Regions from separate parts of the Pedobacter sp. G11 genome, predicted to be linked through region 2. Evidence: riboswitches for the same ligand, from Rfam matches in the RefSeq annotation. Region 2 holds a riboswitch; the other holds the start of a gene.
The links. A riboswitch is a leader RNA that binds a small molecule or an ion and turns the genes downstream of it on or off. The one in region 2 is predicted to bind thiamine pyrophosphate.
Positions count from the first base shown of each region.

Region 1: another riboswitch for thiamine pyrophosphate. It lies ahead of EA772_RS14515 (class I SAM-dependent methyltransferase); the one in region 2 lies ahead of pnuC (nicotinamide riboside transporter PnuC).

Region 1 covers NZ_CP034190.1:3,360,574-3,368,163, forward strand. Annotated here, with positions in the region: gene EA772_RS14510 (AIR synthase family protein) at 1-887, opposite strand, end outside; gene EA772_RS14515 (class I SAM-dependent methyltransferase) at 895-1,611, opposite strand; TPP riboswitch at 1,696-1,797, opposite strand; gene EA772_RS14520 (SDR family oxidoreductase) at 1,855-2,850, opposite strand; gene EA772_RS14525 (NAD(P)-dependent oxidoreductase) at 3,080-3,928, shown strand; gene EA772_RS14530 (ferritin-like domain-containing protein) at 4,651-5,205, shown strand; gene EA772_RS14535 (catalase) at 5,216-7,408, shown strand; gene EA772_RS14540 (ankyrin repeat domain-containing protein) at 7,448-7,590, opposite strand, start outside.
Region 2 covers NZ_CP034190.1:2,184,021-2,191,610, forward strand. Annotated here, with positions in the region: gene EA772_RS09515 (DNA gyrase/topoisomerase IV subunit A) at 1-1,983, shown strand, start outside; TPP riboswitch at 2,203-2,397, shown strand; gene pnuC (nicotinamide riboside transporter PnuC) at 2,463-3,083, shown strand; gene EA772_RS09525 (acyl-CoA dehydrogenase family protein) at 3,142-4,230, shown strand; gene msrA (peptide-methionine (S)-S-oxide reductase MsrA) at 4,231-4,773, opposite strand; gene EA772_RS09535 (hypothetical protein) at 4,973-6,010, opposite strand; gene EA772_RS09540 (class I SAM-dependent methyltransferase) at 6,109-6,990, opposite strand; gene EA772_RS09545 (ABC transporter ATP-binding protein) at 7,080-7,590, opposite strand, start outside.

The DNA of each region.
Region 1 (7,590 bases), 1.2 Mb from region 2:
AGCTTTTCGATTAAAAGCTTAGCCTTTAATTTGTCGACAGCCATTACCGTGCTACCTGCACCTACACAAAATCTGGGGTCGAGTTCGAAAAGACTACAAACCTGGCGAACCGTATCGCTAACAGGAATTTTTTGGTTTTCAAGGATTACCCCATTTCCCGAAGCGACAGCCATTTCATATACCGCACCTAAAACACCACCCTCGGTCACATCATGCATGGCGCTTACCATAGTTTCCTCATCATGAGTCGCTAATAGTGCCTCTTCTAAACTAGAGGTTTGATAGAATAGATCACAGGCATGTGTATAAGCTTCCTTTCCTAATTTATTGATTACCATTTCCGGAAAACTCATGGCTAATATCGCTGTTGAAGATATGGCGCATTGTTTGGTTACAATGATCAGGTCTTCTGGTTGTGCATATTTACTGAGCAGAATTTTATCGGCTGGCGCTGTAAGCACCATGGTTCCGCCACCGGCAATCGTAGAATTTTGACCTGATACCTTTCCGGTGTGGCCACCAGTAATGGATACGCCAATTTCTGCACAGTATTTATGGATTAATCCCCAGTAGGTATCAAGATTCTGCCTGGTTAAATAATCTGGTAGGTTGAGCACCATTTGCGCATACATGGGTGCGAAGCCTGTAGTACCCATATCGTTGGCCATCAAATGAACAGAGAGCCATGCTGATTCCTGCAAACCAAGTGAAGGAATCAAGGATAAAGGATCACTGGTCATGGCCAAAGCAAGCCCGCCGGGCAGGTTGATCACCGAAACATCTACACCAAATGCCGGTCCGCAGTGCACTTCTTTACGATCTTTTCCACAACGCTGAAGTATCATGCCCTCAAAGTCGTCATTGTTGATTTTTCCTAAGTCCATCATTTTCGCTTTAATCTTTGAAGTGAACATAAAGGCCAAAGAAATCGCCATAAGGCAAACTCCATTGTTGAAGCGGAAACCATTTTGGAAGCCCTGTACAGGTCCATTCAATGGTATATTCACGACCTTTCAAGGCTTCGTGGATTTTATGAGTCAAACCTTGTGGTGTATAAAAATTTGCAGTTACATAAAAGGGATTTTTACCAAATGCCTGCTGAATTCTCCTTCGGAAAAATTTCGGTGAATTCCGATTCATCATGCCAAAGGCGATACCCCTTTTTCCTACCCGGGCAGCTTCTTTAATTACCTGAATGGGATCTCGATAATATTCGAATGTGGTAATGAAAGCGACCGCATCGAAGCTGTGATCTTTAAAAGGCATGAAGTGGGAATCAGCATTGACAAGGTCTCCATCGAAAAGGTGGACAGCCTGGCCCAGCATAAAAGGAGAAAGATCTGCACCTGTAGCTTCGATTCCAATTTCTTTCCACCATCTGGTAAAACGTGTGGTACCGCAACCAAATTCAAGTAATTCTTTAATTTCCGGGTTGCTGCCAAGCAGTTGCGCCATTACTTTCTTCTGCCATACTTCAGCACGCTTGTAACGCCCTTCGTACCATTGTTCATAGGTATCGGTATGTTCGCGGTTAAAAAACCATTCTTTTCTTCCCTGCCAGTTGGTAAGGCTTTCTGAAAGAACACTAAAGCTTTTTTGTTCTAATTGCATATGTCTAAAAATTTAAGGCCTGTCAGCTAACCGGATCTCCGGATAGTGAACAGGGCTTAAATTCAGACAGCCGAGCAGCCGCAATCATTTGAGCCAGTGCATCCCTACGCCGGTATTATCCGTGTCAGGTTCGCGGGTATTCATCTCAGCCTTTAACTCAAGTTAAAAGCACCCCGTGCAACAATGCCAAATATATAGATTTTAGTTTAAAAGACTAATTGAAAGTTAAAAGTTTAGGGGGATTTACGGTTGGCCACCGCCACCCATTGCACCATAAATCTGTCCGGTTGAATAACTGGCGCTGTTATCGGCCAGCTGCACATAAATAGAAGCCAATTCTGCCGGTTGTCCTGGTCTGCCCATAGGAGTTGCTTTTCCGAAGCTGGTCAACTTTTCATTGGTTGCACCACCGCCCACCTGTAAGGGTGTCCAAATAGGACCGGGGGCTACACCATTTACCCGAACGCCTTTAGGAGTTAGGAATTTCGCCAGTGATCGAACCGTACTGGTATTCGCTGCCTTGGTTTGGGCGTAGTCGAACAGTTCTGGTGAAGGATCATTGGCCTGTTCGGAAGTGGTGACGATAATGCTTGAACCAGGTTTAAGGTGGGGAATGGATGCTTTTAACAGCCAAAACGGGCCATAGATATTTGTTTTTATCGTGGCATCGAAATCCTCGGTGCTAATGTCCAATATCGAAGGTTTAGTTTGCTGGCGGGCTGCATTGCTTACCACGATATCTAAACCGCCCAGACGCTTCACGCTATCTTCTACCAGGCGTTTGCAAAAAGATTCTTCACGCAAATCCCCGGGAATCGCGTATCCTTTTCTTCCGGCTTTGGTAATTAGCGCAATTACTTCTTTGGCATCTTCCTCTTCGGCTGGTAAATAATTGATTACCACATCGGCTCCTTCCCGGGCAAATGCAATGGCTGCAGCCCGGCCCATGCCTGAATCGCCTCCGGTAATCAGCGCTTTTCTTCCGGTCAATCTGCCTGAGCCTTTGTAACTTTCTTCGCCATGATCTGGACGGGGATCCATTTTGCTGGCCAGGCCAGGAAATGGTTGTTGCTGCGGTTTAAAAGGAGGACGTGGATATTTTGTCGTTGGATCTTGTAAGGCTGCCGGAGCAGAAAATGCCACGCCATCTGTTGCAAAAGCAGGTGATACGGCCAGGCCTGCAATACCTACGCCAAGGCCGGCTACGGCTTGTCGTCTGGTCATCAATTCTTTTTTCATAGGGTTAATGTTTTAAGGTTATTGTTTTCGGGATTATTTTTTGCTGGTGAACTACATGAATGCACTTTCAGCTCATACTTTAATCTTTGCCATCAGTAAATTTTAACATCTGCCAAACAACATTGGTTTTGCGTATGCTAACACCATTAAGAATAATCTGGCAAATCTTTTATTTACCACTGAGAAAGCTGAAGAACTCCTTACCTTTAATCCATAAATAAAATCATCAATGAAAGCATTTTTAGGCATGGGCCTCTTAGGTTCAAATTTTGTTAAAGCGATGCTCCGTAAAGGAGATCAGGTACAGGTATGGAATAGAACAGCTGCGAAGGCTAAGGCACTGGAAACAGATGGTGCAACAGCTTTTGATGATGTTGTTGATGCCGTGAGGGGAGTGGATTATATTCATCTCACGCTTAAAGATGATGATACCGTTAATCAGGTTCTGGAATTGGCAAGTACAGGTTTTAAAACTGGTGTGATCATTATCGATCATACAACTACCTCAGTGAATGGTGCCATTGAACGAACAGCTTACTGGAAAGATAAAGGATTTACCTATTTGCATGCACCAGTATTTATGGGGCCGCCGAATGCTTTGGAAAGCACCGGAAATATGTTGGTTTCGGGCGATCAGGAAGTAATCAAAACAGTTCAGGATGAGCTTTCAAAAATGACGGGTAAACTTTTAAACTTCGGCTCAGAAGAAGGTAGAGCTGCCGCTATTAAACTCTCTGGTAATCATTTTCTTATATCTCTTACGGCAGGGCTGTCAGATACGCTGGCTTTGGCGAAATCTCTAGGCGTTCCTACTACTGATATTTCGGATTTGTTTGCAGTCTGGAATCCTGGTGCGGGTGTGCCTGCACGACTAAATAAAATTCTTACAGGCGATTTTGGTAAGCCTTCCTGGGAATTAGATATGGCCCGCAAAGATGCTGGTTTAATGATCAGCGCTGCTCAGGAAAAAGGAGTGAAATTAAATGTATTGCCTGCAGTCGCTGCTGAAATGGATCAGTGGATAGAGAATGGACATGGTTCCGATGACTGGAGTGTCATTGCGAAAAATAACATTTGATAAAAACGTCAATGGCAGTTGTCATTGCGAGGGCGTATTTTATGACGGTGGCAATCTTATTTTTTACAAATGAGATTGCTTTTCCCGATAAAGAATCGGGATCGCAATGACGAAAATAGAACGTCAATTGTAGCAGGAATGATGTTTAGGGCAGTCGTTCATAGCGAGGGCGTATTTCATTACTGCGGCAATCTTATCTTTTACAAATGAGATTGCTTCTTCCGATGAAGAATCGGGATCGCAATGACGAAAATAAAACGTCAATGCTAACAGGAATGATATTCAGGGCTGTCGTTCATAGCGAGGGCGTATTTCAGGACCGTGGCAATCTTATTTTTTACAAATGAGATTGCTTCTCCCGATGAAGAATTGGGATCGCAATGACGAAAAGAAAACTCAATAGTGGCGTATCTGACAAACAGATTATTCTAGTTGTCAACATTGAGTTGGTCTTTGACTCGATGCAGACTGACAATAATTGTGCTTAACGACATTATTTAATCTCTCAATTAGTTTGTTGGGGTTTCCAGACTTCGCAACTATCAATCCAGTATTTCTGGCTCGCGGCAATGTTAATTATTTGTTTAGGTTATGATTTCAAATATCTGATTATGAATAAAATATAATATTAATATATTTGTACAAGTTATCGAGCCAATAATAAACAAAACTTATGTTTCCAATTTAGGGTTGTTAGGTGAACATACCTAATAAAACATACCATGGCTAAAAACGATACTGGTAGCGATCCAAAATTTGCTTCCAAAACCACTGTGCAGGAATCTCCGGCACTTACCGCACTTTTCAAAGATTCCATTGCAGATTTATTTTGGGCGGAGAACCATTTGGTTAAATCTCTTCCTAAAATGATTTCAGCAGCGACATCCGCAAGCCTAAAAAAGGCCATCACATCTCATTTGGAAGAAACTAAAACTCATGTAACAAGGTTAGAGCAGGTTTTCGAATTGCTGGATGAAAAGGCAATTGCCAAGAAATGCGATGCTATGGAAGGCTTAACTAAAGAAGCTGAAGGCATTGTTGAAGAAACAGAGGCTGGAACAGCTACACGTGATGTGGGAATTGTGCTGGCTTCGCAAAAAGTAGAACATTATGAGATTGCCAGTTATGGAGGTCTGCATCAATTGGCGATTACATTAGGGCTTGATGAGGTGGCTTCATTGCTTGAACAAACTTTAAATGAAGAAAAGCAAGCTGATGTAAAGCTAACAGAAATTGCAGAGAACGATATTAATTACAAAGCTGCTGAAGAAGCATAACCGAGATATTATGGTAAAGAAAAACACTCAGCAATCGCCTGAGCCCTCACAACAAGAGAACGATAAAACAAAAAAACTGGAGTCATTCATCGCCGATTCAACCGGCGAATCGCTGACAACCAATCATGGTGTAAAAATTAATGATGATCAGAATTCACTCAAAGCAGGAGAAAGGGGGGCAACACTTCTGGAAGATTTTATTTTGCGTGAAAAAATTACCCATTTTGATCATGAAAGAATTCCAGAACGCATTGTACATGCCAGAGGTTCAGCAGCCCATGGGGTTTTTAAAGTTTATGAAGACCAATCGGCATTAACACGTGCTGCTTTTTTAACAGATCCTGGTCAGGAAACACCTGTATTTGTCCGTTTTTCTACCGTTGCTGGCTCCCGTGGATCGACAGATCTTGCCCGTGATGTGCGTGGATTTGCTGTAAAGTTTTACACGCAGGAAGGCAATTTCGATTTGGTAGGCAATAACGTTCCTGTATTTTTTATTCAGGATGCAGTGAAATTTCCGGATTTGATTCACGCGGTAAAACCAGAACCAGATAATGAGATGCCTCAGGCAGCTTCAGCACATGACACTTTTTGGGATTTTATTTCCCACCTTCCTGAATCGGCACACATGATTATGTGGGCAATGAGTGATCGGGCTTTACCGAGAAGTTACCGCATGATGGAAGGGTTCGGCGTCCATACTTTCCGTTTTGTCAATGCTCAAGGTGTTTCCAATTTTGTTAAATTTCACTGGAAACCTTTATTGGGCGTACACGCGGTTGCCTGGGATGAAGCACAAAATATTTCAGGTAAAGATCCTGATTTTCACCGACGCGATCTTTGGGATGCCATTGAAGCCGGTGCTTTTCCCGAATGGGAATTAGGGGTGCAAATTATTCCTGAAGAAGATGAATTTAAATTTGAATTCGACATTCTCGATCCGACAAAGCTCATTCCCGAAGAACTTGTACCTGTGCAACGCATTGGGAAGATGACCCTGAATAGAAATCCTGATAATTTCTTTGCGGAAACAGAGCAGGTAGCCTTTCATGTTGGGCATGTGGTTCCAGGTATTGATTTTACAAATGATCCATTGTTGCAAGGACGTTTATTTTCATATACCGATACACAGTTAATCCGTTTAGGCGGCCCGAATTTTCATGAAATTCCGATAAACCGGCCAGTGGTTCCTGTGCACAATAATCAGCGTGATGGTTATATGCGACAAACTATTAACAGAGGAAAAACCAGTTATGGGCCAAATGGTCTGGCAGCAAACGATCCGCAACAGGTAAAAGCTGCAGATGGTGGGTTTGTAAGTTATAATGAACGCATTGATGCCAGGAAAATCAGAGCCAGAAGCAGAAGTTTCTTTGATCACTTTTCACAGGCGAGGTTATTTTTCAATTCACAAAGTGATCCTGAACAGAACCACATCATCGATGCATTAAGTTTCGAACTGGGAAAAGTAAAAGCAGTAGAAATTCGCGAAAGAATGCTGGCAGTGCTTGCCCAGATTGATAAAGGCCTGGCAGGTGCTGTAGCATTTGCATTGGGTTTACATGTACCAGATATTGCGCTTGAATCATTGAATAGCAGTATTCCGGCTGATGGAGATCCTGCAGATTATGCTTCCCTAAATCCTGAAGGCAGTCTGGCGGCTTCAGCGGCATTAAGTATGGCTGGAACAATAAAAGATACCATTAAAACCCGTAAGGTAGCTATTCTTGCCGCTGATGGGGTAGATGGAGCTTCATTAAGTACAGTTAAAGATGCGCTTGTAGCAGCAGGGGCAGTGGTGCACATCGTCTCGCCTAAACTGGGCAAAATTATCTCACAGGAAGATCAGGAGATTGTTCCTGATGAAAGTTTCCTTACCGCGGCTTCGGTATTATACGATGCGGTTTATGTGCCTGGCGGAACAAATTCAGTAGCTACTTTAGAAGCTGAAGCTAATGCCATTCATTTCTTAAATGAAGCATTTAAACATTGCAAAGCTATTGCAGCAGATGAACAGGCAGTACAAGTTTTGGAATCGACGTATTTCTATAAAAAACTTCCGGCAGAATATTCGAAAGAGACCGTTTTAAGAGAAGGCGTTTTAGTTTCAGGTCAGGCTGATGAATTGAGCAGTACCTTTAAAGAAATGATTGCCTTGCACCGGTTTTGGGAAAGGGAAAATCCTAGAAAAATTCCGGCATAAAAATAAAAAGGAGGATTTTACATCCTCCTTTTTTTATAATTAAAAGCTAATTTTCTGACTTGCTTCGGTTAGCATTTGTTGTCCGGTTTCATTGCCTTGCAAGGCTGCGTAATCCAATGCCGATTGCCCTCTATGATCTACCTTATTTACATCTGCACCTTCTTTTATCAATAAAGCAAGCA
Region 2 (7,590 bases):
TTCACTGCCTGCGAGGTTTCCATTTCACCAAATACTTGTATCATTCAGGATGATAAGCCACATTTTTTAAGTGTGAACGATATCCTGATTGAGAATACAAAACATACCAAAAGTCTCCTAAAAAAGGAACTGGAGATTCGCTTGCACGAGTTGCAGGAGAAAATCTTCTTCAGTTCATTACTTAAAATATTTATTCAGGAGGGGATGTATAAAAATCCTGAATATGAAAATTCATCCAACTTCGATACGGTAGTAGAGGTTTTACATTTATTGTTCGATCCTTTTAAACCTTCACTTTACCGCGAAATTTTACCTGAGGATTTTAAAAAGCTGATTGATAAGCCCATGAGTAGCATCACCCGATTTGATGTGAAAAAGGCCGATGAGCAGATGAAAAACCTGGAAGATGAAATTAAGATCGTTAAAAATCATCTGAAACATTTAACCGACTATGCAATTGCATGGTTTCAGCGTTTAAAGGATAAGTACGGAAAAGGTAGAGAACGAAGAACGGAAATCCGTTTGTTTGATCGGGTAGAAGCATCGAAAGTGGCGTTGGCAAATGTGAAGCTATACATGAATCGCCAGGATGGTTTTATCGGAACGGGCTTACGTAAAGATGAGTTTATTGCAGATTGCTCGGATATTGATGAGGTAATTGTTTTCCGCGAAGATGGAAAATGCATGATCACTAAGGTGGCTGATAAAACTTTTGTTGGTAAGGGAATTATTCATGCGCAGGTATTCAAGAAAAATGATGAACGGACCATCTACAACATGATTTATAAAGATGGCTCTACAGGCACATCTTACATTAAACGTTTTGCAGTTGTTGGCGTAACACGCGATAAAGAATACGATTTAACAAAGGGTTCAAAAGGATCGAAAATTTTATATTTCACAGCTAACCCAAATGGTGAAGCTGAAGTGGTGAACGTGGCGTTGAAACCGCATTCTAAATTACGCAAACTCCAATTCGACCTTGATTTTGCTGAAGTGGCAATTAAAGGTCGGGGTTCTCAGGGAAATATTGTTTCTAAATATCCGGTTAAAAAAATTATCCTGAAAAGCAAAGGTGTTTCCACCTTGTCAGGACTTAAAATTTGGTATGATGACTTGCTGAAACGCTTAAATGTTGATGGCAGAGGGAAGTACCTCGGGGAATTTGACGGTGATGACCGGATTTTACAGGTGCATAAGGATGGTTACTATGAATTGAGTTCGTTCGAATTGAGTAACCACTTTGATGATGGCTTGCTTTTAATTGAGAAGTTCGATGCAGAAAAGGTATTTGCGGCTGTACATTTTGATGGCAAAGCACAAAATTACTTCATTAAACGATTCAATTTCGAGTTACAATCTAATGGTAAGAAAGTTGTATTTATCAGCGAAGAACCAAAATCGCGATTATTGTTTTTAACCGCTAACGCCGGGGCCAAAGTAATTGTTGATGTGCTGAAAGGTAAAACCCAAATTCCGGAAACACTGGATTTATTATTGGCTGAGTTGATTGATGTGAAAGGCCTGAAAGCAAATGGCAATCGTTTGTCGCCACACGATGTGCAGAAGGTACAATTGGAAGAGCCTGAAGTTGAGCCTGAGGAAATTGATGAAAATGAAGATGGGGGAGGAAATGAACCTTCAGGTGAAGATGAAAATTTAACGCAGGATGAAGTTACGGAACCAGCAGTTGCCGGCGAAGTAGAAACTGAAGGGGCTGAAAAAGTGCCTGCTGAAGAAAAACCAAAACCGAAATTTGAACGTAAAGCCGATCCGGTAGTGCAGGAAAAACCTGTTGTGGAAGAAAAGCCGATTGTTGAACAGCCGGTTGAAACGCCAAAACCAGCTCCTGCGAAAAAAGAGGAACCAAAGACTCAGGAAAAGCCTAAAGTAGAAGAAAAACCCGTTAAGAAAGTTGATTTCGAAATTACTAACCCTAATGATATAGAAATTGATGATAAAGGGCAGCTAGGATTGTTTTAGTAGGGTTTAATCTGCTATTTGTCATTCTGGGTATTAACTTATCAATCATTGTTGCTAGGTTCCGATATTTTATTGGAACCTGGCAGTTTCATTTAAATAAGCAATCATCACAAATGAAATTGCTTCAATCGATGGCAAATTGATTTCGCAATGACCGAAAATTTTCGACATTGACAATTGAAATAAAACCAAAATCTTTCAATTTAAAAACTATATTTGCCCTACTCAAAGGGGTGCTTTTTGAATTTTGCAATTTCTGTAGCAAACAAAAGGCTGAGATTACACCCATTTAAGAGGCTTAAGGCATTAGTCTTAAGGTTTAGGGTTTTGACCTTATGCCTTCTGACTTACACCTTACCTTTTGATGCACCTGATTCGGATAATGCCGACGTAGGGAAGAGGTTAAATTTACAATACTGTTTCGCCCTGAAAGCAGTTTCAATTATTTTTTATCGGTCGTAAGACAAAAAGTATTGTAAATGGATTTTCAAGAGTGGTTCAGGCTTTTTCAAGAGCAGATTTTACACACATCAATTATCGAATGGTTAGCAGTGGGCTTTGGCGTATCAGAGGTTTTACTGGCGAAAAAAAACAACATCTGGTTATATCCAACGGGTATTGTATCTATTTTGCTTTCCATGTACTTACTGCTAAATGTAAAGCTATATGCGGAAATGCTTTTGAGTATATACTATTTGGTGATGAGTGTTTATGGCTGGATTATCTGGAAAAAGCGTAAACAAGATGGCGAAAATCAGGTGGCATGGAGCACCAAGAATGAAATCGGAATTGCTATTCTCATATCTGTGCTTGGATTTGGGATACTTTACTTTGCATTGCGCAACCATACCGATTCTGATGTTCCGCTGCTCGATGCCTTTGTTTCCTCAACAGCCTGGGCCGGAATGTGGCTTTTAGCTAAACGAAAAATAGAAAACTGGATTTTTCTCAACATTTCCAATATCGTAGCCATCCCTTTGTTGTTTCACAAAAAACTTCCTTTAATGGGCTGTTTAACCATATTTCTATTTGTGGTAGCCATCTTTGGATTTATGGATTGGAAAAAAATCATCGGAAAGAAGACGTTGAAAACAGTTTAATAGTTGAAACTTGAAGAATCACATGAATTTTCGTTGGTTCTTAGATTATAATTCATTTATGCAAAATACATTAACCCCAACCTGGCAAGAGAAAGTAAGGGCATTCGCAGCACAATCTGAAGAAATGGGAGCGTTGCATCCCGAAATCTTAACGCTTGCTTATCAGGAAAACTGGTTTAAGCTGTTTGTACCAGCAATTTATGGTGGTGCAGGTAAAAAACTTCCTGAAATATTAAGGCTGGAAGAAGAACTAGCGGAAGCCGATGGAAGTTTGGGATGGACCGTTACCCTTTGTGCAGGAGCGGCATGGTTTGCCGGATTTTTAGATTCTGAACTGGCAAAAGAAGTTTTTGCAGATCCACGCGTTTGTTTTGCAGGCAGTGGTGCAGTTGGCGGTACCGCAGTAAAGAGCAGTAACGGTTACCTGGTAAACGGGCATTGGAAATACGCCAGTGGTGCCTTACATGCCACAATTTTTACGGCCAATTGTGTGCTTAAAAATGATGATGGATCAGATGTGCTGGATGTGGATGGCAATCCGGAAATTAAATCATTTATCCTTAAAAAAGCAGAAGTAGAAATTTTAGCCGGGTGGTCTTATTTTGGTTTAATTGCCACCGGAAGTCACGCCTTTGAAGTGAATAACCTTGAAGTTCCTCTAAACAGAACTTTCAAAATTAACGATACTATAGAAGTAAGTGATGAGGGATTTGACTATCCTTTTTTACAACTCGCTGAAACCACTTTGGCGGTGAATAGTTTAGGTATGGCAAATCATTTTATCACGTTGGTGGAAGATGCATTCTTCTCAAGATCAGGTTTGAAAAGATATCAGAAAGATCAGATTACTTATTTTACTTCCGTACTCAATACTTGTAAAGCAGAAGTTTCCGATTTAAAGATTGAATTTTATGCCGCATTTGATCAGTCGTGGGAGCAGTTGATCAATACAGGTATAATCGACACGAATGTATTGTTCCAAGTAAGTGCATTGAGCAGAAAACTCGCTCATGCATGCCGGAGATCAGCAGATTTGCTTTTTCCCTACTGCGGCCTTGAAGCAGCGAAAAAAGATAGTGAAATTAATCGCGTTTGGCGAGATATGCATACTGCAAGTCAACATGCTTTACTCACCTTCGAAAACTAATTATTCCAGAAGTTCAGGTTTAATCTTTTCTTTAAAGTCGCTGGCAAACTTATTTAGTTTCGGCTGAATCACAAACGTACAATAAGGCTTGCTTTGGTTTTGATTAAAATAATCCTGATGATAATCTTCAGCTTCATAAAAATCGGTAGCGGGAAGAATCTCAGTTACAATTGGGTTTTCAAAAACATTTTCTTGCTCCAGGTGAGCAACAAGCTGTTCAACTTCCTGTTTTTGAATGTTATGATGATAGAAAATTACTGAACGGTATTGGCTGCCAATATCATTCCCTTGTTTGTTAAGTGTTGTGGGATTATGTGTCTTGAAAAAGATGAGTGCCAGATCACGAAAAGATATTACTTCTTCATCAAATTCAATTTCAATAACCTCTGCATGGCCGGTATCCCCATGAGAAATTTCCATATAGGTTGGGTGTTTTAACTCACCGCCCATATAACCTGAAGTCACCTTTTTCACACCATTAATAGTTTGAAATATTGCTTCGGTGCACCAAAAACAGCCACCGCCAAATGTTGCTTTTTGCATAAGCATAATCTAACGAAAACTATGCCAGTATAGATTTTTGAAACGTAAAGATATTGTGCATTGAATTGACTTTCAGTGCATTAAATTTCAACGTATCGAAGATTTCTACCAGCCAGTAAAGTGCTATGCTGGCTTATTCTAAATAAAAAAATCCTCATTCAAATGAATGAATGAGGATTTAGTATTTTACGAAAGTATATTATTGGTATTGAACGTAAATTGGTTTTGGAGTTAGTTTCAATAACTCTTCCGGAGTCATTAATCTATTTGGAGCTTTTTTCAGATCGTTTTTATAAAACAACTTGAAACCAGTAAACTGAACAGGCTCACTTTGAATAAAGTGTCTGTAAGTTCCTTTTTTCAATTCCGGCTCACCCCATCCATCCATGTGCATCACTACCTGTACTTCAGGGCGTAATTTGATGTTTTGTGAATTGGTTACCATCTTCTTGGTAAATCGGTGTAACACAAAAACTTTTGGAGGCAAATTGTATTTTTTAACCATATCAGCCAAGTATCCGGTAACGTAATTAATATCGGCCGCATCATAAGTTCCAATTTTTTTGCCGGGTAGAGAACCATCTTTCATCGAAAACTCCGGATCGATACCTAAATGAACATATGGTAACTGTAAATATTTTTCAATATGCGGTAATTCTGCCTTAATGGTACTTAGTGCAACCTGAAGATCTAAAAATACGATTGTATTGGGTTGCATCTTCGAGATCTTCAAAACTGAATCGATCTGCTTGTTGCCCATACGGTTAATATATTTTCCATCTTTACCTGCAGTTCCACTTGCAACAGCTGCAATGTAGTGCAAGCCTGGCTGAACCGGAGTAGTAGGGTCTGCTTTTTCCCATTTCTTTACTTCTGTATTCAGGCGTTGCCACATTTCTTTAGGTGCATATTCGCCCAAAGCACCCATTTTTTTCGAATGAAGATTACCATAATAAACTACAATACGTTTAAATGGTAAAATGGCACCAGCCAATGGTGTAGGTTGATTTTTTACCGGCCATCTGCCTGTAGTATCTCCGTTAGCAAGTTTTTTATCTAGTGAATCATACAGTTTTCTATCAACGGGTTTCATAATGTTGACAGTAGAATCTGTTTTCTTTTTGGATGTGTCAGCGCTTGCGCCACTTCCGCTCTTACCATCTGCGTTGCAGTTGGCAAATAAGCTGATTGCAGCAAACCCAAGGATTAGAGTGCCCGCTAATTGAGGAAATTTCATAGATATTATAAAGTATTAAAGTTTAGACAGTTTTTCCGAATCTGTTGTGCATGAAAGTAGGATGGAAATCTGGAAGTTTAAAATAAAGTAATCAACATTTACACATTGCAGAATTTGCCAAAAACACCTAAAGGTAATTTAACGCCTGCAGTGGCTTGTAAATATAATTCACCTGTTTCTAAATTTTTAACGCTAGGGAATGATGTGCGGATTAGATTTTCTACAATAACTGAAGAAAATCCTAAAGAATAGGTATTCAGGATTAAGAAGTGCTCTTTTTCATCCAGAAGCTGAACAACATCTTGCATCATTTCCTGGATGTGATCTTCCAGTTTCCATTTTTCGCCATTTGGGCCGTGGCCATAGGCTGGGGGATCCAAAATGATGCCATTGTATTTTTTGCCTCGTTTTAGTTCTTTTTTTACGAACTTTAAGGCATCTTCTACCATCCAGCGGGTGTTTTTTAAACCCGAAAGTTCCTGGTTTTCGTTTGCCCAGGTTACCACCTGTTTAATTGAATCAACATGTGTTGTGTCTGCACCAGCGGCATTTGCAATTAGAGATGCAGCACCGGTATAAGCAAAAAGGTTCAGCACTTTTGGCTGTGGGGTTTTAAATTTCTTGATAGAAGAAGAGATAAAATCCCAGTTAACAGCCTGTTCCGGGAATACGCCAACATGTTTGAAAGAGGTTAACCCTAACCTAAGCTTGATGGCAACTTCGTTGTTTTTGTATTCTACGTGCCAGCGGTCTGGCATGGATTGATTTTTTTTAACCCATTCTCCAGAAGTTGCAGAGCGGCCTCTGAAGGTGATATTAGCTGTTTTTTTCCACTCTTGTTCTGATAACGTTTTCTTCCAAACGGCCTGAGGTTCAGGTCTGATCAAAATAGCATTACCAAAACGTTCTAATTTTTCAAAATCCCCGCAATCAATCAGTTCATAATCTTTCCAATGAGTAGGGGCAAGTAATTGTATCATGTATTATTCTATGTGGTCCGTCACGGAGAAATATAAAGCAATCTAAATATCTAATAAAATTGCATAGTGCCTCGCAATGACGATTAAAGTTAAAACTTATCTTTAGCGGCTTTCATAAAACGGCTTGCAAATACGAAGTCATTAAGCTCCTGAATATCCGTGTGCGCAATTTCTTTGTTGCTGCCCTCCCAGAATTTTTTCCCCTCGTGTAAAAATAAAATGTAATCGCCAATACCCATTACGGAGTTCATATCGTGGGTTACCACAATGGTTGTCGTTTTAAACTCTTCAGTAATTTCCTGAATCAATTCATCAATTACAATGGAAGTTTTTGGATCTAAACCTGAGTTAGGCTCATCACAAAATAAGTATTTGGGATTCATAGAAATGGCCCGGGCAATACCCACACGCTTTTTCATCCCCCCTGAAAGTTCTGCCGGGAACAGTTTATTTTTTCCGGCGAGATTAACCCTTTCCAGACAAAAATTTACACGCTCAATTTTTTCTGCCCTGGTTTGATCGGTAAACATGTTTAATGGAAACATAATATTATCTTCCACCGTCATACTATCAAACAACGCTGATCCTTGAAAAAGCATT